One region of the Xenorhabdus sp. Sc-CR9 genome, then DNA from elsewhere that is predicted to be linked to it. Evidence: predicted binding sites of a transcription regulator. Region 1 holds the regulator's gene; the other holds the start of a gene.
What was found. The regulator CRP, encoded in region 1, controls carbon source genes, mostly activating them, when cyclic AMP is high. The targets are predictions, from matches to a motif close to ATGTGANNNNNNTCACAT.

Region 1 (8,423 bases):
TGGGGATTACCAGTCGGATTAAATAGTGTTTTTGGCCCTTCCGGTCTGGTCGCGCTCCCCCTGATGACCTCCAACAATGGTATCTTCACGGGCATGGCAGTATATGGTGCCGGATTGCTCGTCGCTTACCTGTCAGGCTTTATGCTGACATTATTCTTTGGCAGTAAAAATATTGACATGAATTGACTCCAGTCCCTAATTTTAGCTAACCCAGATTAAAGGGACGCAAGCGGCGGTCAGCAGCCCCATCGCAATATTAAATATGAACCACGCATGGCGATTTCTTAATAAACAGCCAATCAATGAGCCAAGCATAAGCCAGATTGCACCAGCTATTGCACTCGAGATTAACATTACTGCGCTGATAGCCAATATCGAATTGTTATATAGTGATCCGGGCAGACTGTAACTGCTGACTGCCCCCAATCCCATCAACCATGTTTTGGGGTTCAGGAATTGCAGTAACCAGCCTTGATGAATCTTGATTGGTGCCCCTGTCGCCTGCGCTGTACGTAATTGCTTATTATAGTGTGAAGTCGCCGTTTTCCAAGCCAGCCACAACAAATACAGGCTACCGAGTATTTTCAGGCCAGTATGCATTGCAGGGTAGATCAGCAGCAATGCAGCAACCCCAAAGGCAGACAGCAATAAAATTGTCTGCATTCCCAATACAATACCCAAACAAAGTGGTACAGAGCGACGGATACCAAAAGTAGCGCCCGCTGATGTTAGCAGCAAGTTGTTTGGACCCGGAGTGACGGCAGAAATAAACATAAATGTACTAAGCGAGAATAACAAACTTACAGTCATGGGTAGATTCCCCTCACCCAAATGGTCAACATTTCCTTTCAAGAAAAATAGCAGTATGTTATTCCACACACAAGATAACTAATCATGAAATCAATTCATTATGAGTGAGAATTTTTGTCCCCATAAACCATACTGGATGGTGCCTTATTTAAGGCTATCTCATTTAAAACAATTATCCGAAAAACACTTAATTTCAGAACAATCAAAACATCATCAGGAGCAATTACAATGATGATACCGTGGCAACAACTTGAAACCGATACTCTACTCAACTTAATTGAAAGTTTTGTCTTACGTGAAGGCACAGATTACGGTGATCAAGAAAAAACACTTGAACAAAAAGTACAGGATGTCAAACGTCAGCTTGAACGAGGTGAGGTTCTGCTGGTATGGTCTGAATTACATGAAACTGCCAATATCATGCCTAAAGAGATGTTCCGCCCATAAGGTTTGGCCCATTTTATTCATCATAAGAGACTGATTAAAAAGATAATCCAAATTTTTATTAATAAGGAGTCTGTTCATGTCTGCCAAGTATCCTGTTATTGCAATCACTGGCTCCAGTGGAGCAGGAACGACAACGACCAGTGTAGCTTTTCGTAAGATTTTCCAACAACTTGATGTAACTGCTGCACTCATTGAAGGAGATAGTTTTCATCGTTATACTCGCCCAGAAATGGATGCTGAGATCCGAAAAGCGAAAGAGCAGGGCAGGCATATCAGTTACTTTGGGCCAGAAGCCAATGATTTCAGCATGCTGGAAAAGACGTTTTATGATTATGGGGAAACAGGCAGTGGTCGCTGCCGCAAATACCTCCATACCTATGATGAAGCTGTTCCTTATAACCAAGTACCAGGCACTTTCACACCATGGGAACCATTGCCGTCAAACACCGACATTCTGTTTTACGAAGGGCTGCACGGCGGTGTTGTCACGCCACAACATAATGTTGCCAGCTATGTTGACTTGCTGATTGGTGTTGTACCTATAGTCAATCTGGAATGGATACAAAAACTGATCCGTGATACCAGCGAGCGTGGACACTCTCAAGAAGCTGTTATGGATTCTGTTGTTCGCTCAATGGACGATTATATTCGCTATATCACTCCTCAATTTTCACGCACACACATCAACTTTCAGCGCGTTCCCACTGTTGATACCTCTAATCCTTTTTCTGCCAAGGCCATTCCTTCGTTAGACGAAAGTTTTATCGTGATTCGTTTTCGAGGTCTAAGCCAAATTGATTTTCCCTATTTACTGGCAATGCTTCAGGGTTCATTTATTTCCAGTATAAATACTATCGTCGTGCCGGGTGGAAAAATGGGATTGGCTATGGAGTTAATTATGGCACCGCTCGTCAAACAATTACTGGAAGGTAAAAAGATCTCATGATCTAGGCTTCATTTTATTTTTAATAAAACAGGTAACAAAAAATAATGCCGCCTGTTTTATTAAAATAAATAAGTGATTTATGTGGCGATAAATCAGCCTGATAAAAATCATAACCATGAAGAACTAATACATGCAAAAACAACGTGAAATACTTCACTAAAAGGACAGTATTCAGCATTATCTTTCGTTATTATAAATATAAAATCAATAAGACCACGTCTCTAGACCAATTTCTGGTAATCTGATAACCAGTTTAATATGCTGAAGCGATACAAGAGAAGACAGAAACGTTTTCCTGTGTTACAAACAAGTCTACATGCGAGACTGGCAAGGTATATGGGTTAAGATCAATACACTTGTATATTGAAATTTTTATAATCCATATAAAATTCTCGTTTGTCAGTTTTTCAGCAAGTTAATATGTTAATCTATTGACTTTATAAAACTAGCCTTAAGAGAAACGGCCTGTTTCTCACTTCATAAAGGCAGAAATAACAACAGAGGATAAAGCGAATGGTTCTCGGCAAGCCACAAACAGACCCTACTCTTGAATGGTTTTTGTCACACTGCCATATTCACAAATATCCATCCAAGAGCACGCTTATTCATCAAGGCGAGAAAGCAGAAACGCTTTACTACATTGTTAAAGGTTCAGTTGCTGTTCTAATAAAAGATGAAGAAGGTAAAGAGATGATTCTCTCTTATTTAAATCAGGGAGACTTCATTGGTGAACTTGGATTGTTTGAAGAGGGGCAAGAACGTACAGCATGGGTGCGCGCTAAAAGCGCCTGTGAAGTGGCTGAAATTTCTTACAAGAAATTCCGTCAGTTAATTCAGGTTAATCCTGACATTCTAATGCGTTTATCTGCTCAGATGGCAAGTCGCCTGCAAACAACTTCCGAAAAAGTGGGTAACTTGGCCTTTCTGGACGTTACAGGCCGTATCGCCCAAACATTACTCAATCTGGCTAAGCAGCCTGATGCGATGACTCACCCTGATGGTATGCAGATTAAAATCACACGTCAGGAGATTGGACAAATTGTAGGTTGTTCACGTGAAACAGTTGGCCGCATTCTGAAAATGCTGGAAGATCAAAACCTGATCTCTGCACATGGTAAAACTATTGTCGTTTATGGGACCCGTTAGTTCCTGAAAAACCGGGCCAGTGTAATCTACGAGATTCCCACTGGCTTCTTTGTTCTGTTATTGCTTTATCTGGCTGCCAGCTTATTTATCTAACCACCGCGTTATCGCTATATCCAGCCGTGCCATGCCTTCTGCTATATCATCCTCAGGAATCACCAATGACGGCGTAAAACGCAGAATACCGTCTCCTGCACTCAATAACATCAACCCCTGTTCAACCACTTTCTGCAATATATCTCTGGATTTACTCTGATACTCTTTTTTCAATACAGCGCCGATAAGCAGCCCTTTTCCACGAATTTCCTGAAAAATGCCATATTTTTGGTTCAGATTCTCCAATGCGCAAATGATCATATCATGACGTTCTTCCACTCCGGCCAATACTTCTGGCGTATTGATAATATCCAGAGCTGCACAACCAACAGAACAAGCCAGAGGATTTCCTACCATTTCCCTCACCTTGTTTTTATATTTACCACATCTAAGTGAAATAATAGTCATTAAATATGAATAAAAAACCACATTATAGCAAATAAAAAAACAGTAGAGTGAGGGGTTTGGTGTTACCAGATTAATATTTAAGAAAATTATTCAACAACTCATGTCCTTGCTCACTAAGAATACTTTCTGGGTGAAATTGCACCCCTTCCAGTGGCAAAGTACGGTGGCGTATCCCCATGATTTCATCCACATCACCATTGCGTTGGCTCCATGCCGTTACTTCAAATGATGCCGGAAGGGTTTCCGCAGCAATAACCAAAGAGTGATAACGAGTGACGGTCAATGGATGATCCAATCCCTTGAATACCCCCTGCTGACAATGATGGAGCAAACTGGTTTTTCCATGCATCACTTCACGGGCTTTGACTATGCTCGCACCAAAAGCTTGCCCTATCGCCTGATGCCCCAAACACACACCGAGAATAGGTAACTTTCCGGCAAAATGCGAAATCGCTTCCAGCGAGATCCCTGCTTCATTTGGCGTACAAGGCCCAGGTGAAATCACTAAATGCGTGGGTGCCAGCTTTTCGATATCTTCAAGCTGCAACTCATCATTGCGTTTAACTAAAACCTCTGTCCCTAACTCACAAAAATACTGATATAAATTGAATGTAAAAGAGTCGTAATTATCTATTATTAATAACATAGGAGTATATCCTACTGATTTTATAGTTTTATAAGTTACCCTACCCACATTAGGGTATTATGCATTATGTCTCACGGTAAAATAAAATCAGATAAACACTATTAACGGCAACGAAGTACTCATCATACCACAGAAGCACTGTTAGAATAGTAGCGACAGAGAAGGGAAACTCAGAGAAGTAAAGTGCAACCCAAACAATCAAGGGCGATTATCCGAGTATCTACTTATGGCTTATAACCAATGGATTTCAAGAGGCAGTGCGACAGTAAAGGAACCGACAAGTTCGTCGGGAACGAATTTGTCCAGCCGAAGACTGTCCCTTGGTGAGAGGCAGGAATCTCTCATTAATCCCCAGAAACATAGACGGCTATGTTTCTGGGGTGAGTGAGAACAGCCTACAAAACAGGAGATTGAAAGATTAAGGCTCGATCTTGGCTGACAAGATCACGATAGGCTTTGCTGGTACATTTTGATAAGGACCAACATTTTCTGTCTTGACCTGAGAAATTTTATCAACCACATCCATGCCTTTTACCACTTTGCCAAAGACTGCATAACCAAAATCACGCTGACCATGGTCAAGGAAAGCATTATCGGTAACGTTAATAAAAAACTGGCTGGTTGCACTGTCTTTATCTGCGGTACGCGCCATCGCGATTGTGCCACGAAGATTACGCAAGCCATTATCCGCCTCATTCTTGATTGTCTCCCTAGTGGCTTTTTGCTTCATATCTTTTGTAAAACCGCCGCCCTGAATCATGAAGCCAGGAATCACACGGTGAAAAATAGTGTTGTTATAAAACCCTTCATTGACATACTCAACGAAATTCTTGGTGGTAATTGGTGCTTTATTACTATCCAACTCAAGTTCAATTTCTCCGGCTGATGTCATCAGCTTCACGTGAGTTTCAGCTGCCAATACTGGAGTAGCTATCACACCGATAGCACATGCAGCCATAAGCGACACAAAAATACGTTTAAACATTGATGGTTCCTTTATTTTTGAGGTCAACAATAAAACTCATAACAACAAAACTCATTAAGTGTAATTCCCTATAGGGATAAGTTCCAAATATTTACCTACATTTACGAGTATTTTTAGGTGATTAGAAGAAAATCTATCTATGTAATTTTTATATTCGCATATTTTTGGAAGAGCTATTTTGGGAATAAACTCCATATTAATGCCCTTTCCGCACCAAAGTGGGTAAATATCACATTGCTCTGCTTAGTAAAGAGCAGGAACTGAAATTCCCATCAAAATTTAGACTGGTAGTAATTGCAGAATAATCGGTATCGTCACCAATGAAATAAATAGTGAGATAATAATAGAGAGGGAAATAACTTCCTCTTTGACTTGCGAGAAATACTTATCCATCGTGCCCGTTCAGTTGTCTATAGGGTTCAAAAAAATTCCCAACGAACAATGTAATGGATTACAATGCTGGTTAAAATATGATATCCCGCAGTGGACTCAATAAAGCGGCGGTTTCTCTGGCGAATAAAAATGCCCGAATAGCCTGGGCACTGGTTAATAATCGCTTTATGAACCACACTGAACTGTCAGTGATGATATTGGGCTAATTATTTTGATAGTTATCATTGAAAGCAAAATTACTGATTAATTGGCTTACGATGGCCGGTAGATCAAAAGTTGCCTATCCTTACTAATAAAAATAATAAGTACCATCACTAAAGTAACAACAGAGATAGCAGCCGCCACTAGGGAGATTGAATTCAAAGGGAATCCAGCATTAATAACTCTCCCACCAATCCACGCACCAATAGCATTACCAAGATTAAATGCACCAATATTCAGAGTTGAAGCATAGCTTGCGGATTCCCCGGCAACTCTAATTATCAAGACTTGCAAGAGCATTCCTACTGTGAAAGATAAACAACCCCAGATAGCCATATTAATTACAGCCGGATATCTTATATGGCTTGCCCAATAAAAAACAACGAGTGTTGCAATTAAAATGCATAACGACAAAATCAAAGACTTGGTGAGGTTCCAATCTGCAAGCCGCCCACCAAGCAGCCCACCAATGGTAATTCCAATACCACAGATCATCAAAGCAAAACTGGCAAATTTCGGTTCTACATGAGTAACATCTTGAAGAACAGGAACAATATAAGTAAAGAAGGAAAACATACTTGCAGATGCCATCACACTGGTCATTAACCCGAGCCAAACAATAGGTCGTTTCAATCCAATCACACTATTTTCATGCTTACCAGATTTCGTAACTTTTCTGGATGGCACAAGAATAAATACCATAAATAAAGACAATAGCCCCAAGATAACAACACCTGTAAATGTCGTTCTCCAACCAAGCTCTAAACCGATATAAGAGCCGATCGGTACACCTAGGACGTTAGCCAAGGTCATGCCAGTAAGCATAAGAGTCATAGCCCTTCCTTCCTTGCCAGGCGGCGCTATACGTGATGCCAAAACCGCAGCTATACCAATAAAAGATGCATGACTAAATGCTGTAAAAACTCGAGCGATCAATAATACTTCAAAACCGGATGCTAACTTGCAGGCTAAGTTCCCAACGATAAAAATAACCATAAGCAGTAGAAGTGCCGTTTTTTCTTCCACTTTACGTAGGGCAAATGCAAACAAAGGACCACCAACTACTACACCAATTGCATAACCTGAAACCAGATATCCGGCAGTGGGTATAGAAATACTCAGATCCACTGAAATTTGTGGTAGCAAACCCATAATAATAAATTCTGCAGTACCAATCGCAAAAGCGGAGATTGCCAACGCGAAAAGTGGCCAACTCATGATTTTATCATTCATAAAAAATCTCCAATTAACAACAAGGGATTACATCAAAAAAATTCATCATTTCTAATCAATTCTAATAGAGCTGAATGGTTAGGACTTCAGCTAAGATCATTAGCTTCTTGAGAATTTATCCGAATTATAGTGAATAAGAATTCATCCAGTATCTTCCAGGCACTGTAAAAACCACATAAGAATGATAGGGATTAGCTACATTAACAATTACATCACATTTTAATGCATAACCTGTTGCTCCAATAACAAATTCCTTCATCAGATACTCTCCATCCTCTATTAAAAAACAACTTATGCCGACTAAACAGCATAATAATGCTAGTGGTCAAATAATCTTATCGCGCTGGTAATTGTAGAAAAAGTAGGGTATATCTCCGGTCTATGTTGACGTAACTGTCCGCAATGGAGAAGAAATGATTGAGTCTCTCACCACAATTTCGGTGTTTGTCCAAGTCGCAGAACTCAAAAGCTTTGTCGGTGCAGGTCGGGTATTAGGGCTTACAGCGTCTGCTGTTGGTAAGCGAATATCGCGTTTTGAAAAGGAACTCGGAGTACAGCTATTTAACCGCACAACTCGAAGTATTTCTCTTACTCACGAAGGGAATATATTGCTTACAAGGAGCCGACGAATCCTAGACGAGCTCGATGAACTCCAATATGAACTGTCCAACGCTGCACAGGAACCCCAAGGGCGCTTAAAGATAAGTCTTGCCCCAATCACAGATATTTTTCTGGATCATTTGTCTAGATTTAATGAGCAATATCCAGGCATTGAATTGGAACTTGATTACTCAGCTCGCAATGTTGATTTAGCACAAGAAGCATTCGATGCCGCCATACGCGTTGGGTATATTCCAGATAATAATTTAAGATCGCATCACTTAGGTGATTTCCAGCGTCTTATTGTTGCATCACCAGTATATTTAGAAAAGAATGGGGAACCTCTAACTCCCTCTGATTTGATGACGCATAAATTACTTCACTATCGTTCGCCAAATACTGGGATTATTGAACAATGGCCAATTGAGTCAACCAGAGAAACTTATCTTCCTACATCAATTGTATGTAATAATTTAAACGCTCGTATCGATTTTGCCCTGAAAGGACTAGGGATA
Region 2 (8,423 bases), on a different contig from region 1:
GTGTACGTGTTTTACTTACAGCAGGATATGCCACAGGATTAACGTATATACCTTTCTCATGAAGCATACGAGCCATTGTATAGCAACGATGTTCATCACCTGTAATCAATGGCACAATGGCAGTTTCGCTGTTGAGTATATTAAATCCCGCATCACGTAATTTTTGGCGGAAATACTCTGCCTTAGCTTGCAACTCTAAGGTCAATTGTGATGAGGCATCAAGAATATCGATAGCACTCATGACTGAAGCTAACACGGCCGGAGGGAGTGAAGCAGAGTAAATATAAGGTGTTGCGGCAACGCGGAGGATTTTTCCTGTTTTCTTATTTGTGCCAATAAACCCGCCAATGCCTGGTAAGCCTTTGCTCAAGCTACCAGTGATAATATCAACTTGATCAGTTATTCCAAAGTGGGCACAGCTTCCTCGGCCGTTCGGGCCAACATGTGCAGTGCCATGCGCGTCATCAACAATGACAAAGGCATTGTATTTTCGTGCTAGCTCGACAATACCAGGCAATGGTGCTAAATCACCATCCATACTAAAAACACCATCGGTGATAATAAATTTGCGTGCTTGAAATGAAGTTTGACGCAGTTTGTTCTCAAGACTTTTTAGAGAAGCATGTTGATAAATTCGAACTGTTGCACTGCTCAATTTCAGGCCATCAACAATAGATTGATGGTTGAGCATGTCACTGAAAACTACGTCACCTTCACGGCATAGAGTCGAGAGGACAGCGAGATTAGCGCTGAATCCTGAGCTGAAAGTAATGACTTCTTCTACACCAAGGAATTTAGCCAGCCGTTGCTCCATTTCAAGATGTAAGTCACTAGTACCATTAAGAAGACGTACGCCACTGGATGTGGTTCCATAATGATGAATTGCATTGATGCTGGATTCAATGATGCTTTGATGGCCATTGAGTCCAGAGTAGTTATAGGAGCCTAAATGCAAAACATCACGTATAAGTGCGCTATCGGCACTGGTAGGACTGTAGCTAACGGAAGCATTCCTGCAAGGAATGCTATGAAATACTCTACCAATCATATCCATTTTGCCCTCAGAGACAAAATGGTCGTAACGTTCAGCTATACTCTGTAGATAATCGTTAGATCGCGCAATGTCACGATGATCGTCATCTATTCTTGAGGCAGTATGACTAAATTTATTCATAGTCCTGGTTCCTTGTATAAAAATAAGAATTAAAAATGATGATAAATATTCTCACTAAGATTTTAGTGAATTGATTAGAACAAATAGGGAGTTTAGATTAAGACCTCTAGGTTATATATTTCAGCAGTAATACATGATAAACATTGCTATTTACCACTCCTTATAATTTTATATATATATTTTAAATCACCACGTTAATTTATAATTATTATAAATTTATCTACATCAATAAAATAAATACACATTTTAATTTACGCAAATTAGCACTTAACCTTACTTTTTATAAATAGATATTTTTTGAACTGTAACCAATATTATTTATATTATTCCGTATAACATGGAAGGCTATTCTTGGGAAAAGCAGATAATATTTCATCGTAACAATAGAACAAGGGTATAATACAAAGGAGTTTCATTCCTGATTCAAATTGTAACTATCACAAGCAATACATGATAAAATTCACATAATTAGAAAAACCGCCATCCAATATATTTTAATTTATAGATAAATAATATTTTGTAATAGTGACATATTCATTTTTGCATTCTGAATTATTGCTGTAATGAAAACAATTTCATGAACGGTTCCATTCAATTAAGTAACTACCATAAATACTGGTAACAATGATTTCATGTTGCCATTTCATATAACAATTGCCACAAACGTTAAATTTTTAAAAAGAAAAAGTAGCATCTGTCAAGATGCCACTTTTATTCATTTCATTATAACGTTTAATTTATAGAAGGAGCTTAAATACTCATGATCAGCCCTGTAATTGCCGCAGACAGGAAGCTCACCAGAGTAGAACCGAACAGCAGCTTCAGGCCAAAACGTGCAACCGTGTTACCCTGTTTTTCATTAAGTCCTTTAATGGCACCAGCAACAATCCCAATAGATGAGAAATTAGCGAAGGAAACTAAGAATACCGACAGAATGCCTTTTGAACGTTCGCTCAGTTCAGCCGAAATTTCTTGCAGGCCCTGCATTGCCACAAACTCATTGGAAACGAGTTTCGTCGCCATGATACTGCCTACTTTCAGCGCTTCATCGCCCGGAATACCAATGATCCACGCCAAAGGATAGAACACATACCCCAGACACTCTTGGAAAGTAATACCAAACACTAAGTCAAAAATGGCATTGATACCCGCAATCAGGGCGATAAAACCAATCAACATTGCAGAAACAATCAATGCGACTTTGAAACCAGCCAAAATATATTCGCCCAGCATTTCAAAAAAACTTTGTCCTTCGTGCAGGTTGCTCATATGGATTTCTTCTTCACTCTCAACAGAATAAGGGTTAATGAGCGACAAGACGATAAAGGTGCTGAACATATTAAGTACCAGCGCTGCTACCACGTATCTTGCATCCAGCATCGTCATATAGGCACCCACAATAGACATGGATACTGTAGACATTGCCGTCGCCGCCATCGTATACATCCGGCGCTCAGACATCTTACCCAGTACATCTTTGTAAGCAATAAAGTTCTCTGATTGCCCTAGAATCAGTGAGCTAACCGCATTAAACGACTCCAGCTTGCCCATGCCGTTAATTTTAGACAACACTGTACCTATCGCGCGGATAATAATCGGCAATACTTTGATATGTTGTAAAATACCAATCAAAGCAGAAATGAAGATGATTGGGCACAATACATTCAGGAAGAAAAATGCCAGATTCGCTTCCATCATTCCGCCGAAAATAAAGCTGGTTCCTTTCGCCGCATAAGACAACAAATGGACGAACAGATTGTCAAATGCCTTAATAATCCCCAAACCAGCATTAGAATTCAGGAAAAACCATGCCAAAAAAATCTCAATAATCAATAACTGAATAATATAACGAATTCGAATATCCTTTCGGTTATTACTCGCTAAAATCGACAGACCGCCAATCACAACCAATGCAAGGAAAAAATGAAAAATATGAGACATAAAAAAGAACTCCAAACATGATGCTGTGCAAATTTGTAACTATATTATATGTAACGGATAACAGTAGATTTTTATAATCATCACATAAATCTATTAATTAAACGCTACAAATTTCTGTTTAGCCAATCCGGTCACACTTTCCTAGATTTCACTTTTAAGTAAAAATTATTAACCCAATAAGCGGATCATTTCTTCTTCACCAATAACAGGAATGCCTAATTCATTGGCTTTAGCCAACTTGGAGCCCGCTGCTTCCCCGGCAATAACCAAATCCGTTTTTTTGGAAACACTCCCCGTCACTTTCGCACCTAAAGCTATCAGTTTATCTTTGGCCTCGTCTCTGGATAAAAGGCTTAATGAACCCGTCAATACGACAATTTTACCGGCAAATGGGCTATCAATTTCATCCAAACTCGGGCTTTCAACAGATTCCCAAAGGATCCCAACATTATTGACCAAATCATCAATTACAGCCTGATTATGTGGTTCGCTAAAGAAATTCACGACATGGCTGGCAACAATGCCTCCCACATCCTGCACTGCAACTAATGCATCCGTATCCGCTACACGCAATTTTTCCAAGGTACCAAAGTGTGCAACCAGATTGGCAGCAGTCGCTTCCCCAACCTCACGAATTCCCAAGGAATAAATAAAACGAGCAAAAGTGGTTTTCTTGGATTTATCCAAAGCATTAATGACATTTTGTGCCGATTTAGGCCCCATTCGATCAAGACCCGTCAATTTTCCAGCGGTCAGACGGAAAAGATCAGCCGGTGTTTTGACATATTCTTTATCAACAAGCTGCTCAATAATTTTTTCGCCCATGCCATCAACATCCATCGCACGGCGGGAAACAAAATGTTTCAGCGCCTCTTTGCGTTGTGCTCCACAGAATAAGCCCCCCGTACAGCGGGCTACTGCTTCCCCTTCAACGCGTTCGATATCTGAACCACAAACAGGACAATGTTCTGGGAAAACTATTTCCTGACTTTCTGTTGGTCTATTCTCATGAATAACACCAACGACTTGCGGGATAACATCTCCAGCACGACGAATAACTACAGTATCACCAATACGCAGCCCCAAACGTTCAATTTCATCGGCATTGTGCAATGTGGCATTACTGACAGTCACACCCGCGACCAATACAGGCTCCAAACGCGCCACTGGCGTAATCGCTCCGGTACGTCCGACTTGAAATTCAACATTACGCACAGTCGTCATCTGTTCTTGGGCAGGAAATTTGAAAGCCGTTGCCCAACGTGGTGCTCTGGCAACAAAACCCAGCATTTCCTGTAATTCAAGGAAATCGACTTTAACAACAACACCATCAATATCAAAACCTAATGTCGGGCGCTGTTGCTCAATGTTATGGTAAAATTCCATCACTTGTTGAGTACCCTGACACAGTTTCACTTTGTCACTGACTGGCAATCCCCACTTTTTGAATTGCATCAAACGTTGATAGTGACTTGCAGGCAGTTCTCCACCCTCCAGAACGCCAACACCATAGCAATAAAAGGTCAATGGACGTTTAGCGGTAATACGTGGATCAAGCTGACGTAATGATCCGGCCGCTGCATTACGGGGATTGGCGAAGACTTTATTACCTGTGCGGCGGGCTTCTTCGTTGAGTTTTTCAAACCCCGCCTGTTTCATAAACACTTCACCACGGATTTCAACACGGGCCGGAATATTCCTCCCTTTCAAACGCAAGGGAATAGCGTGGATAGTACGAACATTAGTGGTAATGTTTTCCCCTGTTGTTCCATCTCCGCGCGTTGCTGCCTGCACCAATTCTCCATTTTCATATAACAGGCTGACAGCCAGACCATCGAGTTTCAGTTCACAACAAAATACCAAATCCCGGCTATCTTTCAGACGGTCACGAACACGCTTATCAAATGCCCGATAACTTTCTTCATCAAATACGTTATCTAAAGACAGCATAGGGATCTCATGGCGCACCTGTTCGAAAACCGTCAATGGGGCTGCGCCTACACGTTGTGTGGGAGAGTCAGCCGTGATCAGCGTTGGGTGTTGCTCTTCCAGCGCTTTTAATTCCCGCATTAAACGATCATATTCTGCATCAGGGATCTCTGGCGCATCCATAACATGATACAAATATTCATGATGACGCAATATTGTTCTTAATCCGTTGATTTTTTCGATAATAGTTTTCATGACTTCTCACCAGAGATGAAAAAACCCCCGACTTAGCGGGGGTTTAATACTAAAAAAGAGTTATTCACTGACGTTGAGCGTATTGCGGATACGCGCTTTATAGACTTCGATCATCTGCGGAGTGAGCATCTTACGCTCACCATCCAGAACTACGCCACCTACATCTGCTGCAATGCGCTGTGCCGCTTGTAGCATCAGCTTGAAATTCTGATTGGAATCACCGAATGAAGGCACCAGCATAAACATGGATATCCCGGGAGTCGTGAAATCTACCATTAGGTCTGGATCAAATGAACCCGGCTTTACCATATTAGCTAAACTGAATAACACAGCACCACTGCCCGATGGATTCAAGTGGCGATGGAAAATATTCATATCACCAAACCGGAAACCAGCCTGCAAAATGCTTTGAAGTAAGACGTCACCATTCAGTTCCTGACCATGATGAGCGGCAACATGTAACACCAGTACAGTTTCTTTTTGAGTTTGCTCAGGCTCGGCCTGTGCTTCATTTTCCACCGCTTTTAGTTGCCCTTCAGCAATATCAGTGCCTTCTGCCCTTTTCGGCTCAGCTTGTTCTACGGAATCAAATAACCCGAGCTGAGGCTCTTCCTGCGATTCAGTGACAACTTTCGCTTCTGTAGCTGGTACGTCAGTCTGATCTCTTTCAAGTAAAGGGTCCGAACCATTATCATGCCCGGCCACTGATGATTCAGATGTTTGACGTTCAATAACTGGCTCTGCACGATGTTCAGTACGCCGTTTTACCGACTCCTGTACAGGTGCTTTTGGTGAATTATCAAACAGTTCATCATTATTATTCTCTAACTCTTCCTGACGCCCCTGTTTATGACGTTTAACTGGGCGATCACGAAAGAGTGATGAACGCTCTTTACGGCTGGTCCACAACCCATGTAATAGCAAAGCTATTATGGCTATCGCACCAACAACGATTAATATCAGACGCAAATCCTGCATCATTGCTATCTCTAGTTGTTTAAATTAATTGCCACTACGGCGGAAACTTCTTTAGATAAGAGTATTTGTCAAATAAGACAAGTGCAAGTCTCTACATACTTTTCTTACCATAAAGAGAGATATCCTCTGTTTTTTCGGATGTTTTTTAAACACAAAACTACTGGTCAGTAGAAAATCCTGCCTATATCATACCGTCTCAATCATCTAGGAGAGAATAAGAAAATATGACGAATTCGACAAAGTTGCCAAAACATTTAGGCGGATTTCATTATATTGTGCAAGGTTGGCAGCTGATCACTCGCACTGGCATTAAAAAATTCGTTTTATTGCCTTTACTGACTAATATTTTGTTGCTAGGTGGTTCATTTTGGTGGTTATACCAGAAATTGGATGGCTGGATACAATGGACACTCAATAAAATACCGGACTGGATGCAATGGTTAAGCTACCTGATATGGCCAATTGCGGTCATTTCCATCTTACTAATTTTCACCTATTTCTTCAGCGTATTAGCCAATTTCATTGCTTCACCGTTCAATGGGTTGTTAGCAGAAAAACTGGAGGCTGACATGACGGGTATTCCTGCACCAGATACAGGTATTATCGACTTACTCAAAGATACGCCGCGCATTTTAAAACGTGAAATAGTGAAAATTCTTTACTACATCCCCCGTGCTATCGCCCTTTTATTGCTTTATTTTATTCCCGGAATTGGCCAAACCGTTGCCCCTGTCCTTTGGTTTATTTTCAGTGCCTGGATGCTGGCTATCCAATATTGTGATTATCCATTTGATAACCACAAAGTCAGTTTTGCCACCATGCGCAATACATTGAGACAAAACAAAATCGACAACCTTCAATTTGGTGCAACGGTAAGCGTATTAACCATGATCCCCGTAATAAACCTATTCATTATGCCGGTTGCGGTTTGCGGTGCTACCGCAATGTGGGTTGATCGCTATCGTGCAAAACATGCGCTGAATCACACAGTATAAAACTGCTTGAATTCTTTAAAACTACACATAGCCCCCCGACAAGCTATAAATGTATCAGGGGGTTTGTTTAATGATTTGCTGATATGTATCACATCAATCAGAAAATCGACACGATGACCGAAAATAATACAAATAGTTATACCAATCATAAATAGCCTAAATAATATAAAATAAACATCCAATATTCTTTTATATAATAACAATAGATTGAAACCTTATTTCCATAAATAAGATGTTAGCGTATGTTTAACCAATATTTAACGGTATCTCAGGGGCAATCGAACAATGAGCAAAATTTATGAAGACAATTCGTTGACTGTTGGTCACACTCCGTTAGTACGCTTAAAAAACTTCGCCAATGGTCGTATCTTAGCGAAGGTTGAGTCACGCAATCCCAGTTTCAGTGTAAAATGCCGCATTGGCGCTAATATGATTTGGGATGCAGAAAAACGTGGCATCCTCACTAAAGATAAAGAACTTATTGAACCAACCAGTGGTAATACAGGCATTGCTCTTGCTTATGTTGCTGCTGCCCGTGGTTATAAACTGACATTGACTATGCCTGAAACCATGAGCCTTGAGCGCCGCAAGCTCCTGAAAGCACTGGGAGCTGATTTGGTATTGACTGAAGGCGCAAAAGGCATGAAAGGCGCTATTGAAAAAGCCAACGAAATTCATGATAGCAACCCTGACCGTTATGTACTTCTACAACAATTCAGCAACCCAGCCAACCCAGAAATTCACGAAAAAACGACTGGCCCTGAAATCTGGGAAGATACTGACGGTAATGTCGATGTTTTCGTGGCGGGTGTAGGCACTGGAGGAACGATCACTGGTGTTGCCCGTTACCTGAAAAATACCTGCGGTAAACAAGTAACTATCGTTGCGGTAGAGCCAGAAGATTCACCTGTTATCAGTCAAAAATTAGCAGGCGAAGAGCTTAAACCAGGCCCACATAAAATTCAGGGAATTGGGGCGGGTTTTATCCCTGATAACTTAGATTTAACATTAGTTGACCGTGTATTTAAAATCAGCAACGATGAAGCCATTCGAACAGCACGTGAAGTCACTGTAAAAGAAGGAATTCTTTCCGGTATTTCTTCAGGTGCAGCAATTGCGGCAGCAGTTAAATTATCGCAGGAAGATGGATA

Region 2: AACQ81_RS15500 (NupC/NupG family nucleoside CNT transporter) is a predicted target of CRP. The motif match lies at 3,184-3,201, and genes of this name have one in related genera.

What each region holds. Positions count from the first base shown of each region.
Region 1 is NZ_CAWQTY010000194.1:1,268-9,690, reverse strand. Features, by position in the region: gene murP (PTS N-acetylmuramic acid transporter subunit IIBC) at 1-186, shown strand, start outside; gene AACQ81_RS14215 (LysE family translocator) at 202-810, opposite strand; gene AACQ81_RS14210 (YheU family protein) at 1,039-1,257, shown strand; gene AACQ81_RS14205 (phosphoribulokinase) at 1,334-2,203, shown strand; gene crp (cAMP-activated global transcriptional regulator CRP) at 2,717-3,349, shown strand; gene AACQ81_RS14195 (aminotransferase class III-fold pyridoxal phosphate-dependent enzyme) at 3,431-3,799, opposite strand; gene AACQ81_RS14190 (aminodeoxychorismate synthase component II) at 3,921-4,496, opposite strand; gene ppiA (peptidylprolyl isomerase A) at 4,915-5,481, opposite strand; partial or broken gene AACQ81_RS19770 (hypothetical protein) at 5,854-6,080, shown strand; gene AACQ81_RS14175 (MFS transporter) at 6,127-7,308, opposite strand; gene AACQ81_RS14170 (LysR family transcriptional regulator) at 7,722-8,423, shown strand, end outside.
Region 2 is NZ_CAWQTY010000202.1:5,852-14,274, reverse strand. Features, by position in the region: gene AACQ81_RS15505 (aminotransferase class I/II-fold pyridoxal phosphate-dependent enzyme) at 1-1,054, opposite strand, end outside; gene AACQ81_RS15500 (NupC/NupG family nucleoside CNT transporter) at 1,925-3,115, opposite strand; gene ligA (NAD-dependent DNA ligase LigA) at 3,284-5,299, opposite strand; gene zipA (cell division protein ZipA) at 5,360-6,280, opposite strand; gene cysZ (sulfate transporter CysZ) at 6,502-7,272, shown strand; gene cysK (cysteine synthase A) at 7,558-8,423, shown strand, end outside.